One region of the Pseudomonas sp. Soil_N_39 genome, then DNA from elsewhere that is predicted to be linked to it. Evidence: predicted binding sites of a transcription regulator. Region 1 holds the regulator's gene; the other holds the start of a gene.

Region 1 (7,650 bases):
ATCCTGTTCATCAACCTGATCGGCGGCATGGCCGTCGGTATCTTCCAGCATGGCTTGACCTTCGGCGATGCCGGCAAGGTTTATGCCCTGCTGACCATCGGTGACGGTTTGGTGGCGCAATTGCCATCACTGTTGTTATCCACAGCCGCCGCGATCATGGTGACCCGTGCTTCGGGCTCCGAAGACATGGGCAAGCAGATTGGCCGGCAGATGTTTGCCTCGCCCAAGGCCCTGGCCGTTGCCGCCGGCCTGATGGCGGTGATGGGGCTGGTGCCGGGGATGCCGCACTTTTCCTTCCTGAGCATGGCGGCCATGGCAGCCGGTGGTGCCTACTGGTTCTGGAAGAAGCAGAACGTGCAGAAGGTCCAGGCCCTGCAAGAGGTCAAGCGCCAGCAGGAACTGCTGCCGTCGCCGGCCCGCGCCATGGAAACCAAGGAACTGGGCTGGGACGACGTGACCCCGATCGACATGATCGGCCTGGAAGTCGGCTATCGCCTGATTCCCTTGGTCGACCGCAATCAGGGTGGGCAGTTGCTGGCGCGGATCAAGGGGGTGCGCAAGAAGCTCTCCCAAGACCTGGGCTTCCTGATGCCTACCGTGCATATCCGCGACAACCTTGACCTGGCGCCGAGCGCCTATCGCCTGACCTTGATGGGGGTGATTCTGGCCGAAGCCGAGATCTATCCCGACCGCGAATTGGCGATCAACCCCGGCCAGGTCTACGGCAGCCTCAGCGGCATCACCGCCAAGGATCCGGCTTTCGGCCTGGAAGCGGTGTGGATCGAAATCAGCCAGCGGGCCCAGGCCCAGTCCCTCGGTTATACCGTGGTGGACGCCAGTACCGTGGTGGCGACCCACTTGAACCAGATCCTGTACAAGCACTCCAGTGAGCTGATTGGCCACGAAGAAGTCCAGCAACTCCTGCAAGTACTGGCCAAAGGCTCGCCGAAGCTGGCCGAAGAGCTGGTGCCAGGCGTGGTTTCCTTGTCGCAGTTGCTCAAGGTGCTGCAGGCGCTGCTGGCCGAACAAGTGCCCGTGCGCGACATACGCAGTATCGCCGAGGCCATCGCCAACAACGCCGCCAAGAGTCAAGATACCGCCGCCTTGGTGGCTGCGGTTCGGGTCGGCGTGTCCCGCGCAATCGTCCAAAGCATTGTAGGCACTGAGTCTGAGCTGCCTGTGATCACCTTGGAGCCAAGGTTGGAACAGATATTGCTCAATAGTCTGCAGAAGGCAGGACAAGGCTCGGAAGAGGGTGTCCTGCTGGAGCCAAGCATGGCCGAGAAGCTGCAGCGTTCGCTGATCGAAGCAGCCCAGCGGCAAGAGATGCAAGGCCAACCGGTGATCCTGCTGGTGGCCGGTCCGATTCGCGCGATGCTCTCGCGATTCGGGCGCCTCGCGGTCCCGGGGCTGCATGTGCTGGCGTACCAGGAAATACCGGACAACAAGCAAGTGACCATCGTTGCGACAGTAGGGCCCAACGGCTGAGGTAGTGGTTTATGCAAGTGAAGCGTTTTTTCGCCGCCGACATGCGTCAGGCCATGAAACTGGTTCGTGACGAGCTGGGCGCTGAAGCAGCCATCATTGGCAACCGTCGTATCGCCGGCGGTGTCGAGCTGACGGCGGCCCTGGATTACAAACTGTCTGCGCTGGCCCCGCGGGTTCCGAACATGGAGCTCGAAGATGAGCTGCGCAAGACCCAATCGCGCATCGCCAGCGCCCAGGCCGAACTGAGCCTGCGCAGCAGCGAAGGCGAGGGTGCCGCGGGCACCAATCGTCAATTGTTCGCCGGTCAGCCGCTGACCGCCGGCCTGCCCTTGACCGCCGCCGAACCGCTAATGGAGCAGGCCCAGGCCGAACCGCGTCGTCCGGAACCGGCTCCCGCCGCGCCTGCCCGCGGGGTCGATCCGCGCGCCCTGGACTCGATGCGCTTTGAACTCAACAGCCTGCGCGAGCTGATGGAAGTCCAGCTCGGCTCCCTGGCCTGGAACCAGCTGCAAGGCAGCCGTCCGGCCCAGGCCAACCTGTGGCGTCGCCTGCAACGCATCGGCCTGTCCGGCCCGTTGTCCCGGGACCTGCTGGCGCTGATCAATGGTATCGAAGAACCGCGCCAGGCTTGGCGCATGTTGCTGGCGCACCTGGCGCGGATGATCTCCACGCCGGAAGTCGAGCCACTGGAAGAGGGCGGAGTGATTGCCATGGTCGGTCCTGCCGGCATGGGCAAGACCACCACCCTGGCCAAGCTCGCCGCCCGTTATGTACTCAAGTACGGCGCCCAGAGCATCGCCCTGGTGAGCATGGACAGTTTCCGCATCGGTGCCCAGGAACAACTCAAGACCCTGGGCCGGATCCTCAATGTGTCGGTGACCCATGTGGATCCGGGCCAATCCCTGGCCCAGGCGCTGGAGCCGTTGCTGCGCAAACGCGTTGTGCTGATCGATACCGCGGGCCTGCAAGCCAGCGATCCAGCCCTGCGCATGCAGCTCGAAAGCCTGGCCGGACGCGGTATCAAGTCAAAAAATTATCTCGTGTTGGCAACCACCAGCCAGAAACAGGTTCTAACCGCCGCATACCACAGCTACAAACGCTGCGGACTGGCCGGCTGCATCCTGACTAAGCTGGACGAAACGGCAAGCCTGGGCGAGGTGTTGAGCCTGGCGATCGGTCATGAACTGCCGGTGGCCTACCTGACCGATGGGCCGCGGATCCCGGATGATTTGCATCTGCCGCGCCGTCATCAACTGGTCAGTCGTGCCGTGAGTGTGCAAATGCAGGAAGAACCCAGCGAAGAAGCCATGGCTGACATGTTCGCTGACATCTACCACAGCCCGAGCAAGCAGGTCGGCTGAGGTAATCATGAATATTTTTTGTACCTACATCGATGGTCTGCCATGCATTGTTCCTTATGCGAACGCGCAGCCAGTAATGTGGCCTCCGTCTAAGAAGACAAGGTAAAGAACGAACATGGGCAGCATGCATCCCGTACAGGTGATCGCGGTGACCGGCGGCAAAGGTGGCGTCGGGAAGACTAACGTGTCAGTGAACTTGTCCCTGGCTCTGGCAGAGCTTGGCCGACGGGTCATGCTGCTGGACGCCGACCTGGGCCTGGCGAACGTCGACGTGCTGCTGGGGCTTACCCCCAAACGCACCCTGGCGGACGTGATCGAAGGCCGCTGCGAACTGCGCGACGTGCTGTTGCAGGGGCCAGGCGGGATTCGTATCGTGCCGGCTGCCTCCGGCACCCAGAGCATGGTTCACCTGACCCCAGCCCAACACGCGGGCCTGATCCAGGCTTTCAGCGACATCGGCGACAACCTCGATGTGCTGGTGATCGATACCGCGGCCGGCATTGGCGACTCGGTCGTCAGTTTCGTGCGCGCCGCCCAGGAAGTGCTGCTGGTGGTCTGCGACGAACCGACGTCCATCACCGACGCCTACGCCCTGATCAAACTGCTGAACCGCGACTATGGCATGAACCGCTTCCGCGTCCTGGCCAACATGGCCCAGAGCCCGCAGGAAGGACGCAACCTGTTCGCCAAGTTGACCAAGGTCACCGATCGCTTCCTGGACGTCGCCCTGCAATACGTCGGCGCGGTGCCTTACGACGAAAGCGTGCGCAAGGCCGTCCAGAAGCAACGTGCCGTCTATGAAGCCTTTCCACGTTCCAAATGCGCGCTGGCGTTCAAGGCGATCGCCCAGAAGGTCGATACCTGGCCATTGCCGGCCAATCCTCGCGGGCATCTGGAGTTTTTCGTCGAACGTCTTGTGCAACAAACAGCAGGGCCCGTGCTATGACAGCCAGCGGTTACAACCATCTCTACAAAAAATCGGCACGGGACGCCCAATACGAATTGATCGAGCGTTATGCGCCACTGGTCAAGCGTATCGCCTACCACTTGCTGGCGCGGTTGCCGGCCAGTGTCCAGGTCGAGGACTTGATCCAGGCCGGCATGATCGGCCTGCTTGAAGTGTCGAACAAATACGACGCCAGCAAAGGCGCCAGTTTCGAGACCTATGCCGGTATTCGCATTCGCGGGGCGATGCTCGATGAAGTCCGCAAGGGCGATTGGGCGCCGCGTTCGGTGCACCGCAATACCCGCATGGTCAGTGACGCGATTCGGGCAATTGAAGCGAAAACCGGGCGTGACGCTAAAGATCACGAAGTTGCTGCCGAACTCCAGTTAAGTCTCGATGATTATTACGGGATTTTGAACGATACCTTGGGCAGCCGCCTGTTCAGTTTCGACGACCTGCTGCAGGACGGCGAACACGAAGGGCTGCACGAGGATGGCGCGAGTGCTCACATGGAGCCATCGCGTGACCTGGAAGATGAACGTTTCCAGAGCGCGCTGGCGGATGCGATTGCCAATTTGCCGGAGCGTGAGCGACTGGTCTTGGCGCTGTACTACGACGAAGAGCTGAACCTCAAGGAAATCGGTGAGGTCCTGGGGGTCAGCGAATCGCGGGTCAGCCAGTTACACAGCCAGTGCGCGGCCCGTTTGCGGGGGCGTTTGGGGGAGTGGCGAGCGCGTTGACAGGCAGTGTGGGGACACTGCGACGAGGCTGGCCTGGCAGGTACTGCGCCAGTCTCCATCCGTTGTGCTCCGGACCGTTGTCGAGTGTTGTGCCGGATTGATTGAAATGGCGCGTCCAGGTGCTGGGCGCGTTTAAGACTGCTTGGAGGTCGAATTGGACAAGAACATGAAAATCCTCATCGTTGATGACTTCTCAACGATGCGGCGGATCATAAAAAACCTGTTGCGTGACCTTGGGTTCACCAACACGGTCGAGGCGGATGATGGCGTCACAGCCATTCCGGTCCTCAACAGCGGGAGCATCGACTTTCTGGTGACTGACTGGAACATGCCCGGCATGACCGGTATCGACTTGTTGCGCCATGTGCGCGCCGACGAAAAGCTCAAGCATCTTCCGGTGCTGATGGTCACTGCCGAAGCCAAGCGCGAGCAGATCATCGAAGCGGCCCAGGCCGGTGTAAACGGCTATGTGGTCAAACCCTTCACGGCCCAGGCGTTGAAAGAGAAGATCGAAAAAATCTTCGAACGCATCGGTTAACTGCGCCACGGGGGAGCTATGGACAACGAATCTTCAATGGGCGATTTCGAATCGACCCTGAAAAAACATGCCCGCGAACTGGTCGACAGCCTTGAAAAAGGTCGCTTTGGCGATGCGGTTCAAATGATCCATGAGCTCAACCAGACCCGTGACCGCGGTCTGTATCAGGAAGTGGGCAAGCTCACGCGTGAACTGCACAGCGCGATTGTCAATTTCCAGATCGACCCGCACATGCCGCAGGCCGAGGAAGTCTCGCAGATCACCGACGCCACCGAGCGCCTGGGGTATGTGGTCAAGCTGACCGAGGCCGCGGCGAACCGCACCATGGACCTGGTGGAAAGTGCAACGCCGCTGGTCAACGGCCTGAGTGAAGAAGCCCAGGCCTTGAGCACCGACTGGGGCCGGTTCATGCGTCGCGAAGTCGGTGCTGAAGAGTTTCGGGAGCTGGCCCGTCGGGTCGACGGTTTCCTGGCGCGCAGCAGCACCGAGAACCGCGCCGTGGCAAGCAACCTCAACGACATTCTGCTGGCCCAGGACTATCAAGACCTGACCGGCCAGGTGATCAAGCGTGTGACCCAATTGGTCACCGAAGTGGAAAGCAACCTGCTCAAACTGGTGTTGATGGCCAGCCAGGTCGACCGCTTTGCAGGCATCGAACACGACCGTGAAGCGATGCTTGCTGAAAAAGATCCACAAAAACATCTCTCTCAGGGTGAAGGTCCGCAAATTCATGCCGATAAAAGAGAAGACGTTATGTCCGGTCAGGACGATGTGGACGATTTGCTGTCCAGCCTTGGATTCTGAGTTTTAGCCCTGTTTTAGGAGCAGCCATTAATGAGCTTCGGCGCCGATGAAGAGATCCTTCAGGATTTCCTGGTTGAGGCCGGCGAGATTCTAGAGCAACTGTCCGAACAGCTGGTCGAGCTGGAAAGCCGACCTGATGATGCGGATCTGCTCAATGCAATTTTTCGCGGTTTCCACACTGTAAAAGGAGGCGCCGGCTTCCTCCAGCTCAACGAGCTGGTGGAGTGCTGCCACATTGCCGAAAACGTGTTCGATATCCTGCGCAAGGGTGAGCGCCGCGTGGATTCGGAACTGATGGACGTGGTGCTCGAAGCGCTGGATGCGGTCAACAGCATGTTCAGTGAAGTGCGTGAGCGCTCGCCGATCACGGCTGCCACCCCCGAGCTGCTTGCCGCGCTATCGCGCCTGGCCGAGCCGCAATCGGCTGACGAAGCGGCGCCGATTGTCGAGGCGGTGGTTGAAGAGCCGGTCGCCGAAGAATCGGGCGACATCACCGATAACGAATTCGAACAGCTGCTGGACTCCCTGAATACCGTCAAGGCCCAGGCCGAGGCACCAGCCGCTCCGGCTGCACCTGCTGCGCAAGCCGCCGGTGGGGCGGCCAGCGATGAAATCACCGATGCCGAGTTCGAGTCGCTGCTCGACCAGCTTCACGGCAAGGGTCAGTTCGCGCCGGATGCGGTCGTTCCGCCGACGGCCCCGGCCGCCCCGAAAGCGGCGGGCGACAGCTCGGACATCACCGATGATGAATTCGAAGCCTTGCTCGACCAGTTGCATGGCAAGGGCACCTTTGCCGTTGACGCGCTGGATTCGGCCATCGCTTCGGCACCGACGCCGGCCAAGCCCGCCGCCGCTGCCGCGGGTAGCGACCTGATCAGCGACCAGGAATTCGAATCGCTGCTCGATGAGCTGCATGGCAAGGGTAAGTTCAGCGAAGTCGGTACGGCTGCCGCTGCGCCTGCTGCCGCTACCGTTGCGCCAGCGGCCAAGGCTGCGCCCAAACCCGCTGCCAAGGCACCGGAGCCCAAGGCCGAGCCCGCCAAGCCTGCCGCTGCCGCTGCTGCCCCGGCACCCGCCCGTGCTCCGGCGGCGGCGCCAGCGGAAAAACCAGCCAGCGAAGCCGAGACCACCGTTCGAGTCGACACCGCACGCCTGGACGAGATCATGAACATGGTCGGCGAATTGGTGCTGGTGCGTAACCGACTGGTGCGCCTGGGCCTCAACAGCCAGGACGAAGCCATGTCCAAAGCCGTGTCGAACCTCGACGTGGTCACGGCAGACCTGCAGACCGCGGTCATGAAGACCCGCATGCAGCCGATCAAGAAAGTCTTCGGGCGCTTCCCGCGCCTGGTTCGCGATCTGGCTCGCCAGCTCAAGAAAGAAATCAACCTGGAACTGGTGGGTGAAGAGACCGACCTCGACAAGAACCTTGTCGAAGCCCTGGCCGACCCGCTGGTCCACTTGGTGCGCAACGCGGTCGACCACGGCATCGAGTCGCCGGAAGAGCGCGAAGCCTCGGGCAAGGTCCGCAGCGGCAAGGTGATCCTGGCCGCCGAGCAGGAGGGCGACCACATCCTGCTGTCGATCTCCGACGACGGCAAAGGCATGGACCCGAATGTACTGCGTGCCATCGCGGTGAAACGCGGTGTGATGGACAAGGATGCGGCTGACCGTCTGAGCGAATCCGAGTGCTACAACCTGATCTTCGCCCCGGGGTTCTCGACCAAAACCGAGATTTCCGACGTGTCGGGCCGTGGTGTGGGCATGGATGTG
Region 2 (7,650 bases), on a different contig from region 1:
ACCCTGGCTGCGTCAAAACGTCCCGGCGGTAGCCCATCTTACCTTCAGCCTTGCCAAGACAAAGCCCTCCACCGGGATTAGAATGTCCCGCATTCTTTTTTGGTGACCGCGATATGACTGATCAGCGCAAAGGCAGCGATGCCGAACCCACCACTCACTTCGGCTTCAAGAACGTGCCGGAAAGCCAGAAAGCGGAAAAAGTCGCTGAGGTTTTCCACTCCGTAGCCGCCAAGTACGACTTGATGAACGACCTGCTCTCGGGCGGCATGCACCGGCTGTGGAAGCGTTTCGCGATCGAGCTGTCGGGCGTGCGCAGCGGCAATCGCGTGCTGGACATCGCCGGCGGCACGGGCGACCTGACGAAGAAGTTTTCCCACATCGTCGGGCCGACCGGCCAGGTGGTGCTGGCCGACATCAACGAATCCATGCTCAAGGTCGGCCGCGACCGCCTGCTGGACCTGGGTGTGGCCGGCAATGTCGAGTTCGTCCAGGCCGACGCTGAAAAACTGCCGTTCCCCGACAACCATTTCGACTGCGTGACCATCGCCTTCGGTCTGCGCAACGTCACCCACAAGGAAGACGCCCTGCGTTCGATGCTGCGGGTGCTCAAGCCCGGCGGCCGCCTGCTGGTGCTGGAGTTCTCCAAGCCGACCAACGCGCTGATGTCCAAGGCCTATGACGCCTACTCGTTCGCCTTCATGCCGCTGATGGGCAAGCTGATCACCAACGACTCGGAAAGCTATCGCTACCTGGCCGAATCGATCCGCATGCACCCGAACCAGGAAACCCTGAAGTCGATGATGGTCGAGGCCGGTTTCGACCGCGTGACCTACCACAACATGACCGCCGGTATCGTCGCCCTGCATCGCGGTATCAAACCCTGATGTTGCTCACCGGCCTGCTCGCCAGCGTCGAACTCGGCCTCAACCGGGTATTGCGCCTGGACAGCACGGCGCTCGCGCGCCTGGCGCACTTGAGCGGCAAGGTGATCGCCGTCGACTGCCGCAGCCCGGCGTTGCAGTTGTTCATTCTGCCCAGCGACGAAGGCCTGATGCTCGCCGCCCACTGGGAAGCCGAAGCGGATTGCACGCTGCGCGCTCCGGCGTCGAGCCTGGTGAACCTGGCCCTGGGCAAGGACAAGAGCGCGGTACTGCACAGCCCCGACGTGGAGCTCGATGGCGACAGCGGCGTGCTGCTGGAGCTGGCGGCGATTCTCCAGAACCTGGAACTGGACTGGGAATACGAAGTGTCCCGCTGGATCGGTCCGGTGGCGACCCAGTTGCTCAGCGGCCATTTGCGCAGCCGCCGCCACTGGTATCGCCAGGGCTTCGTCAGCCTGGGACAGAATCTGAATGAATACCTGGCCGAAGAATCGCGTACCCTCGTAGGCCAACGCGAGGCCCAGGCCCGTTTTGATGAACTGGACCAGGTCAAACTTGACCTGGAACGTCTCGAGGCGCGTTTCGAGCGCCTTTCCCGATCCCTTGAAACCAAGCGATAACGCATGAAGCTGCTTGCCGTCCGCCGTTTGTTGCGCATCCAGCGCGTCGTGATCCGCTACCGCCTCGATGACCTGCTGTTCGCCCTGCCGCTGCCGTGGTTTCTCCTGGCGCTGCGCTTCGTGCTGCCGTGGCGTTGGTTCCCTCGACGAACCCTGGACCTGCCGCGTGGCGCGCGCCTGCGCCTGGCCTTGCAGGACCTGGGGCCGATCTTCATCAAGTTCGGGCAGATACTCTCGACCCGTCGCGACCTGTTGCCCGAAGACATCGCCGATGAACTGATGCTGCTGCAAGACCGCGTGCCGCCATTCGATTCCAAGCTGTCGGTGGCGCTGATCGAGGAACAACTGGGCAAAAAGATCAGCGAAGTCTTCAGCCGCTTCGACGTCGAGCCCCTGGCCTCGGCCTCCGTGGCCCAGGTTCACGCCGCGCAACTCAAGAGCGGCGAAGAGGTGGTGGTCAAGGTCATTCGCCCGGGCCTCAAGCCCATCATCGCCCAGGACCTGGCGTGGCTGTTCATCCTCGCCCGCGCCGCCGAACGGTTGTCGGCCGATGCCCGTCTGCTGCACCCGGTGGACGTGGTCCAGGACTACGAAAAAACCATCTACGACGAACTCGACCTGCTGCGCGAGGCCGCCAACGCCAGCCAGCTGCGTCGCAACTTCGAAGGCTCGCCGCTGCTCTATGTGCCGCAAGTCTATTGGGACTGGTGCCGGCCGAAAGTGTTGGTGATGGAGCGCATCTACGGCATCCAGGTCACCGACCTGGCGACCCTGGCCGACCAGCGCACCGACATGAAACTGCTGGCCGAGCGCGGCGTGGAAATCTTTTTCACCCAGGTGTTTCGCGACAGCTTCTTCCACGCCGACATGCACCCGGGGAATATCTTTGTCAGCACCGTGCAGCCTTGGAGTCCGCAATACATCGCCATCGATTGCGGTATCGTCGGCAGCCTGACCCCCGAAGACCAGGACTACCTGGCCCGCAACCTGTTCGCCTTCTTCAAGCGTGACTACCGCCGTGTCGCCCAACTGCACATCGATTCGGGCTGGGTGCCGGCCGAGACCAAGCTCAACGAATTCGAAGCGGCGATCCGTACCGTGTGCGAACCGATCTTCGAAAAACCGTTAAAAGATATTTCCTTCGGCCAGGTACTGATGCGCCTGTTCCAGACCGCGCGACGCTTCAACATGGAGGTTCAGCCCCAGTTGGTGCTGTTGCAGAAAACCCTGTTGAACATCGAAGGCCTCGGCCGTCAGTTGTACCCGGACCTGGACCTGTGGAACACCGCCCAACCGTTCCTCGAGCGCTGGATGCGCGAGCGCGTCAGCCCCAAAACCTTGCTGGGCAACGTGCAGAGCCAATTCGAGCAGATCCCGCACCTGGCCAACATGACCCGCGACCTGCTCGAACGCATGTCCCAACCCCACGCCCATGACCCGGCACCGCCGTGGCACCGACGCAAGGATGACTGGTTCCTGCGCTTGCTCGGCGCCGCTCACCTGGGAGGCGGCGCCATGCTGGCGGCTGGTGGACCGTTGAGCGATTTGGGCCATTGGCCCGCCGCAATCATGGTGATCGTTGGTTTGTATCTGGTCGTTCGCCGATAGCCAGCACCGGCTCGCGCTGGCACACTGTTTCAACGCTGGGCCCGCCGACGTCAGGTGCGCGGTCCATGGTCGGAGTCGAAGATGAAAAACTGGCAGGACGAGATCAAGTGGGACGCTGACGGCCTGGTGCCGGCCATCGCCCAGGATCACAAGACCGGGCGCGTGCTGATGATGGCCTGGATGAACCGCGAAGCGCTGGCCCTGACCGCCGCCGAGAACCGCGCCATCTATTGGTCACGTTCTCGTGGCAAGCTGTGGCGCAAAGGTGAAGAGTCCGGGCATGTGCAGCACCTGCATGAGATGCGCCTGGACTGCGACGGCGACGTCATCATCCTGATGGTCGAGCAGGTCGGCGAGATTGCCTGCCACACCGGCCGTCAAAGCTGCTTCTATCGCGTCTTCGAGAACGGCGACTGGAAAACCGTCGACCCGGTGCTCAAGGACCCGCATGCCATTTATTCAGGACATACCCATGAGTGACACCCTGACCCGCCTGGCCCAGGTGCTGGAAGAGCGCAAGGGCGCCGCCGCCGACAGTTCCTATGTCGCCAGCCTGTACCACAAGGGCTTGAACAAGATTCTGGAAAAAGTCGGCGAAGAGTCGGTCGAGACCATCATCGCCGCCAAGGACGCCGCCATCAGCGGCGATTGCAGCGACGTGATCTACGAGACCGCCGACCTGTGGTTCCACAGCCTGGTCATGCTGGCCCAACTGGGGCAGCATCCGCAGGCCGTACTGGATGAACTGGACCGTCGCTTCGGTCTGTCCGGGCACGTCGAGAAAGCCTCGCGCCCGTCCGCCTGATCAATTTTTGAGAGGAGTAGCCACATGGGTATCTTTGACTGGAAACACTGGGTCGTCATCCTGGTCGTCGTGGTGCTGGTGTTCGGTACCAAGAAACTGAAGAACCTCGGCACCGATGTCGGCGAGTCGATCAAGGGTTTTCGCAAGGCCATGAACGATGACGAGAAACCGGCCGATCCGACGACCAACCAGGCTCAGCCCGCACAACCGACCCAACCGGTACACCCACAGGCCACTCAGCCGGTGAATGCGCCGAACACCATCGACGTGCAGGCCCAGAAAGTCGAAGAGCCCATTCGCAAAGACTCGTGAGCACTGACTAATGTTTGGGATCAGCTTCACTGAACTGCTGCTCGTCGGCCTCGTCGCCCTGCTGGTATTGGGCCCCGAGCGTCTGCCGGGCGCTGCGCGCACCGCCGGTCTCTGGATCGGGCGCCTGAAGCGCAGCTTCAATGCGATCAAACAGGAAGTTGAACGTGAAATCGGCGCCGACGACATCCGTCGGCAACTTCACAACGAACACATTCTGTCCCTGGAGCAGGAAGCGCGGAAAATCTTCACGCCGACCCAGCAGGAACCGACGCCAGTCCAGCCTGTGGCCGAGCCGATCGTGGCTTCCCAAGCGCCAGAGAGTGGCACGCCGGTGGCTGAACCGGCGCCCGTGACACCGACGGCAGCGGATACAGCGCCCCACGCTGTCCCTGCGCCTAACGATCCTACTTTGCCGCCGCGAGCCCCATGAGCGATATCCCTGAAAACGACCAGCCGATGCCGCTGGTATCGCACCTCACCGAGTTGCGCACCCGCCTGCTGCGTTGCGTCGCGGCGGTTTTCATCATCTTCGCCGGGCTGTTTTCCTTCACCCAGCAGATCTACACCTTCGTCTCCACGCCGCTGCGCCAGTACCTGCCGGTAGGCGCGACGATGATCGCCACCGACGTGTCGTCGCCGTTCCTGACGCCACTGAAGCTGACGATGATGGTCTCGCTGTTCCTGGCGATCCCGGTGATCCTGCACCAGATCTGGGGTTTCATCGCCCCGGGCCTGTACAAGCATGAAAAACGCATCGCCGTACCGCTGTTGGTATCCAGCATCCTGCTGTTCTACACCGGCATGGCCTTCGCCTATTACCTGGTGTTCCCGCTGATCTTCAAGTTCTTCGCCGCCGCCACCCCGGCGGGCGTGGAGATGATGACCGACATCAGCAGCTACCTGGATTTCGTCATGACGCTGTTCTTCGCCTTCGGCGTGGCGTTCGAAATCCCCGTGGCCGTGGTGCTGCTGGTGTGGATCGGCGTGGTCGACGTCGCCTACCTGAAGAAGATCCGCCCCTACGTGATCATCGGCTGCTTCGTGGTCGGCATGATCCTCACCCCGCCGGACATTTTCTCCCAGACCCTGCTGGCCGTGCCGATGTGGCTGCTGTTCGAAATCGGCATCCTGTTCGGTGGCCTGGTGCGCAAGCGCCGGGAAGAAGAACCCGAGGACCAGCCGGTCGATGACCACAACGACCAGCCGCCAGCGACCCAAGCGTGAACCTGCTGCTGCTCGAAGAGGCCGACTTCATTGGGCCTGACCGCGTGATCCTGAGCGATCGCCGGTTGACCCACATGCAGGAAGTCCATCGCAGTGCCGTCGGTGACAGCCTGCGGGTCGGGCGCATCGGCGGGTTGATGGGCTCGGCCCAGGTGCTGCGCCTGGAGGCTCGCGAGGCCGAACTGCAAGTGACCCTCGACCAGGCGCCGCCGGCCAAGTTGCCGTTGACCTTGGTGCTGGCGCTGCCGCGCCCGAAAATGCTCCGGCGAGTGTTCCAGACCATCGCCACCATGGGCGTGCCGCGGGTGGTGCTGGTCAACAGCTATCGCGTGGAAAAGAGCTTTTGGCAGACGCCGTTCCTCGAACCCGAGGCCATTCGCGAGCAACTGATCCTGGGCCTGGAGCAGGCCCGGGACAGCGTGTTGCCTGAGGTGGTTATCGAGAAACGCTTCAAGCCTTTTGTCGAGGACCGCCTGCCGGCCATCGCCAACGGCACCCTCGGACTGGTCGGCCACCCTGGCAACCACCCACCCTGCCCGCGAGCACTCACGGAGCCGGTGACCTTGGCCATCGGCCCCGAAGGCGGTTGGATTCCCTACGAGGTCGACCTACTGGGCAAGGCCGGCTTGCAACCGGTACAACTGGGCGAGCGGATTCTGCGGGTCGAGACCGCGGTTACCGCATTGCTTGCAAGGTTGTTCTGAAAGGCATCTCTGTTTCGCCACAAATAAGCCACTCGGAGAATCCTGAGCTCATTTCTACAGATCCCGTCAAAGCCGCCGATACAGTGCCCATAAAACCAATTCAGCGCTCCAAGGGAGTATCAGCATGTTCCGGTGGCTTGCCCAGGGTCTGGGAAATGTAAGCGTTAATCGCAAACTCGGTGCAGGCTTCGGCCTGGTGCTGTTCCTCACCTTGATGATCGCATTCACCGGTTGGTCCGGCCTGGGCAATGTCATCAGCCGGGGCGATAAACTGGGGTTCATTGCCAGTCTCAACGACTTGAGCAAAGACTTGAATCTGGCCAGCATCGACTACAACAGCACGCGGGGCGAGAAAGGGCCGCAACAGGTCAACGACCTGCTGGGCAAGCTCGAACAGGGCCTGAAGACTGCTCGCCAGTTGATCGAACAACCGGCCGATGTGGCGTTGATCGATGCACAGCTGGCCGCCGTTGCCGAATACAAGAGTGCCTTCGCCCAGATGACCAGCGCCACCGTCAGCCGCGAAGACGCCCGCAGCAAGCTCGGCGCCAGCGCCGACAACGCCGTGGCCCGCGTTGCCGAGGTGGAAAAAGCATTGCTGCAAAGCGGCGACGTTACTCAATTCAACAACGTGGTGGCCCTGAGCAAGGCGATCCAGCAGGCCCGCTATCAGGTTCGCGGCTACACCTACAGCGGAAAAAGCGAGGCCCAGCAGCCCGCCATCGATGCAATCACCGATGTCCTGAAACTGCTGGCACGCTTGCCGGCCCAGCTACCCGAGGAGTTCGCCGATAGTCTTCAGCAGGCCAGCGACTCGATGAACGTCTATCGCGCGGCGGTCAGCCAGTTCCGCGACTCCCAGATCGATAATGGCGCCGCGTTGCAGCGCATGAGTGAGCAAGGCCACGTACTGATCGATTCCAGTCAGAAGCTCACCGTGTCCCAGACGGCGGTGCGAGACCACGATACCGCCCAGGCCAAGACCGTTCTCATCGCAGCGGCTGCGCTGGCCCTGCTGTTCGGCGTGATTGCAGCGCTGCTCATCACCCGGCAGATCGTCGGCCCACTCAACGACACCTTGAAGGTTGCCGAACGCGTAGCCGCTGGCGACCTGACCCACAACCTCACTTCTGACCGTCGCGACGAACTGGGCCAACTGCAACGCGCCATGCAAAGCATGACCGTGGGCCTGCGGCAATTGATCGGTGGCATCGGCGAAGGTGTCACGCAAATCGCCAGCGCCGCCGAACAGCTCTCGGCCGTGACCGAGCAGACCAGCGCCGGGGTCAACAGTCAAAAGGTGGAAACCGATCAGGTCGCCACCGCCATGCATGAAATGACCGCCACGGTGCAGGAAGTCGCCCGCAACGCCGAGGAAGCCTCCGAAGCCGCCGTCGCTGCCGACCAACAGGCCCGCGAAGGCGAAAAAGTCGTCGGTGAAGCCATCGCCCAGATCGAACGCCTGGCCCTCGAAGTGGGCAACTCCACCGCGGCGA

Evidence for each region. The regulator FliA, encoded in region 1, starts transcription of late flagellar genes. The targets are predictions, from matches to a motif close to CTAAAGTTTNNNNNNNNNNNGCCGNTAA.
Region 2: AC3A5O_RS01355 (methyl-accepting chemotaxis protein) is a predicted target of FliA. The motif match lies at 6,209-6,236, and genes of this name have one in related genera.

What each region holds. Positions count from the first base shown of each region.
Region 1 is NZ_JBDGLI010000005.1:157,813-165,462, forward strand. It holds gene flhA (flagellar biosynthesis protein FlhA) at 1-1,488, shown strand, start outside; gene flhF (flagellar biosynthesis GTPase FlhF) at 1,500-2,849, shown strand; gene fleN (flagellar synthesis regulator FleN) at 2,965-3,795, shown strand; gene fliA (RNA polymerase sigma factor FliA) at 3,792-4,535, shown strand; gene AC3A5O_RS10015 (chemotaxis response regulator CheY) at 4,702-5,073, shown strand; gene AC3A5O_RS10020 (protein phosphatase CheZ) at 5,092-5,877, shown strand; gene AC3A5O_RS10025 (chemotaxis protein CheA) at 5,908-7,650, shown strand, end outside.
Region 2 is NZ_JBDGLI010000001.1:322,040-329,689, forward strand. It holds gene ubiE (bifunctional demethylmenaquinone methyltransferase/2-methoxy-6-polyprenyl-1,4-benzoquinol methylase UbiE) at 114-884, shown strand; partial or broken gene AC3A5O_RS01315 (ubiquinone biosynthesis accessory factor UbiJ) at 884-1,508, shown strand; gene ubiB (ubiquinone biosynthesis regulatory protein kinase UbiB) at 1,505-3,109, shown strand; gene hisI (phosphoribosyl-AMP cyclohydrolase) at 3,191-3,589, shown strand; gene AC3A5O_RS01330 (phosphoribosyl-ATP diphosphatase) at 3,582-3,914, shown strand; gene AC3A5O_RS01335 (twin-arginine translocase TatA/TatE family subunit) at 3,939-4,226, shown strand; gene tatB (Sec-independent protein translocase protein TatB) at 4,237-4,656, shown strand; gene tatC (twin-arginine translocase subunit TatC) at 4,653-5,450, shown strand; gene AC3A5O_RS01350 (16S rRNA (uracil(1498)-N(3))-methyltransferase) at 5,447-6,154, shown strand; gene AC3A5O_RS01355 (methyl-accepting chemotaxis protein) at 6,279-7,650, shown strand, end outside.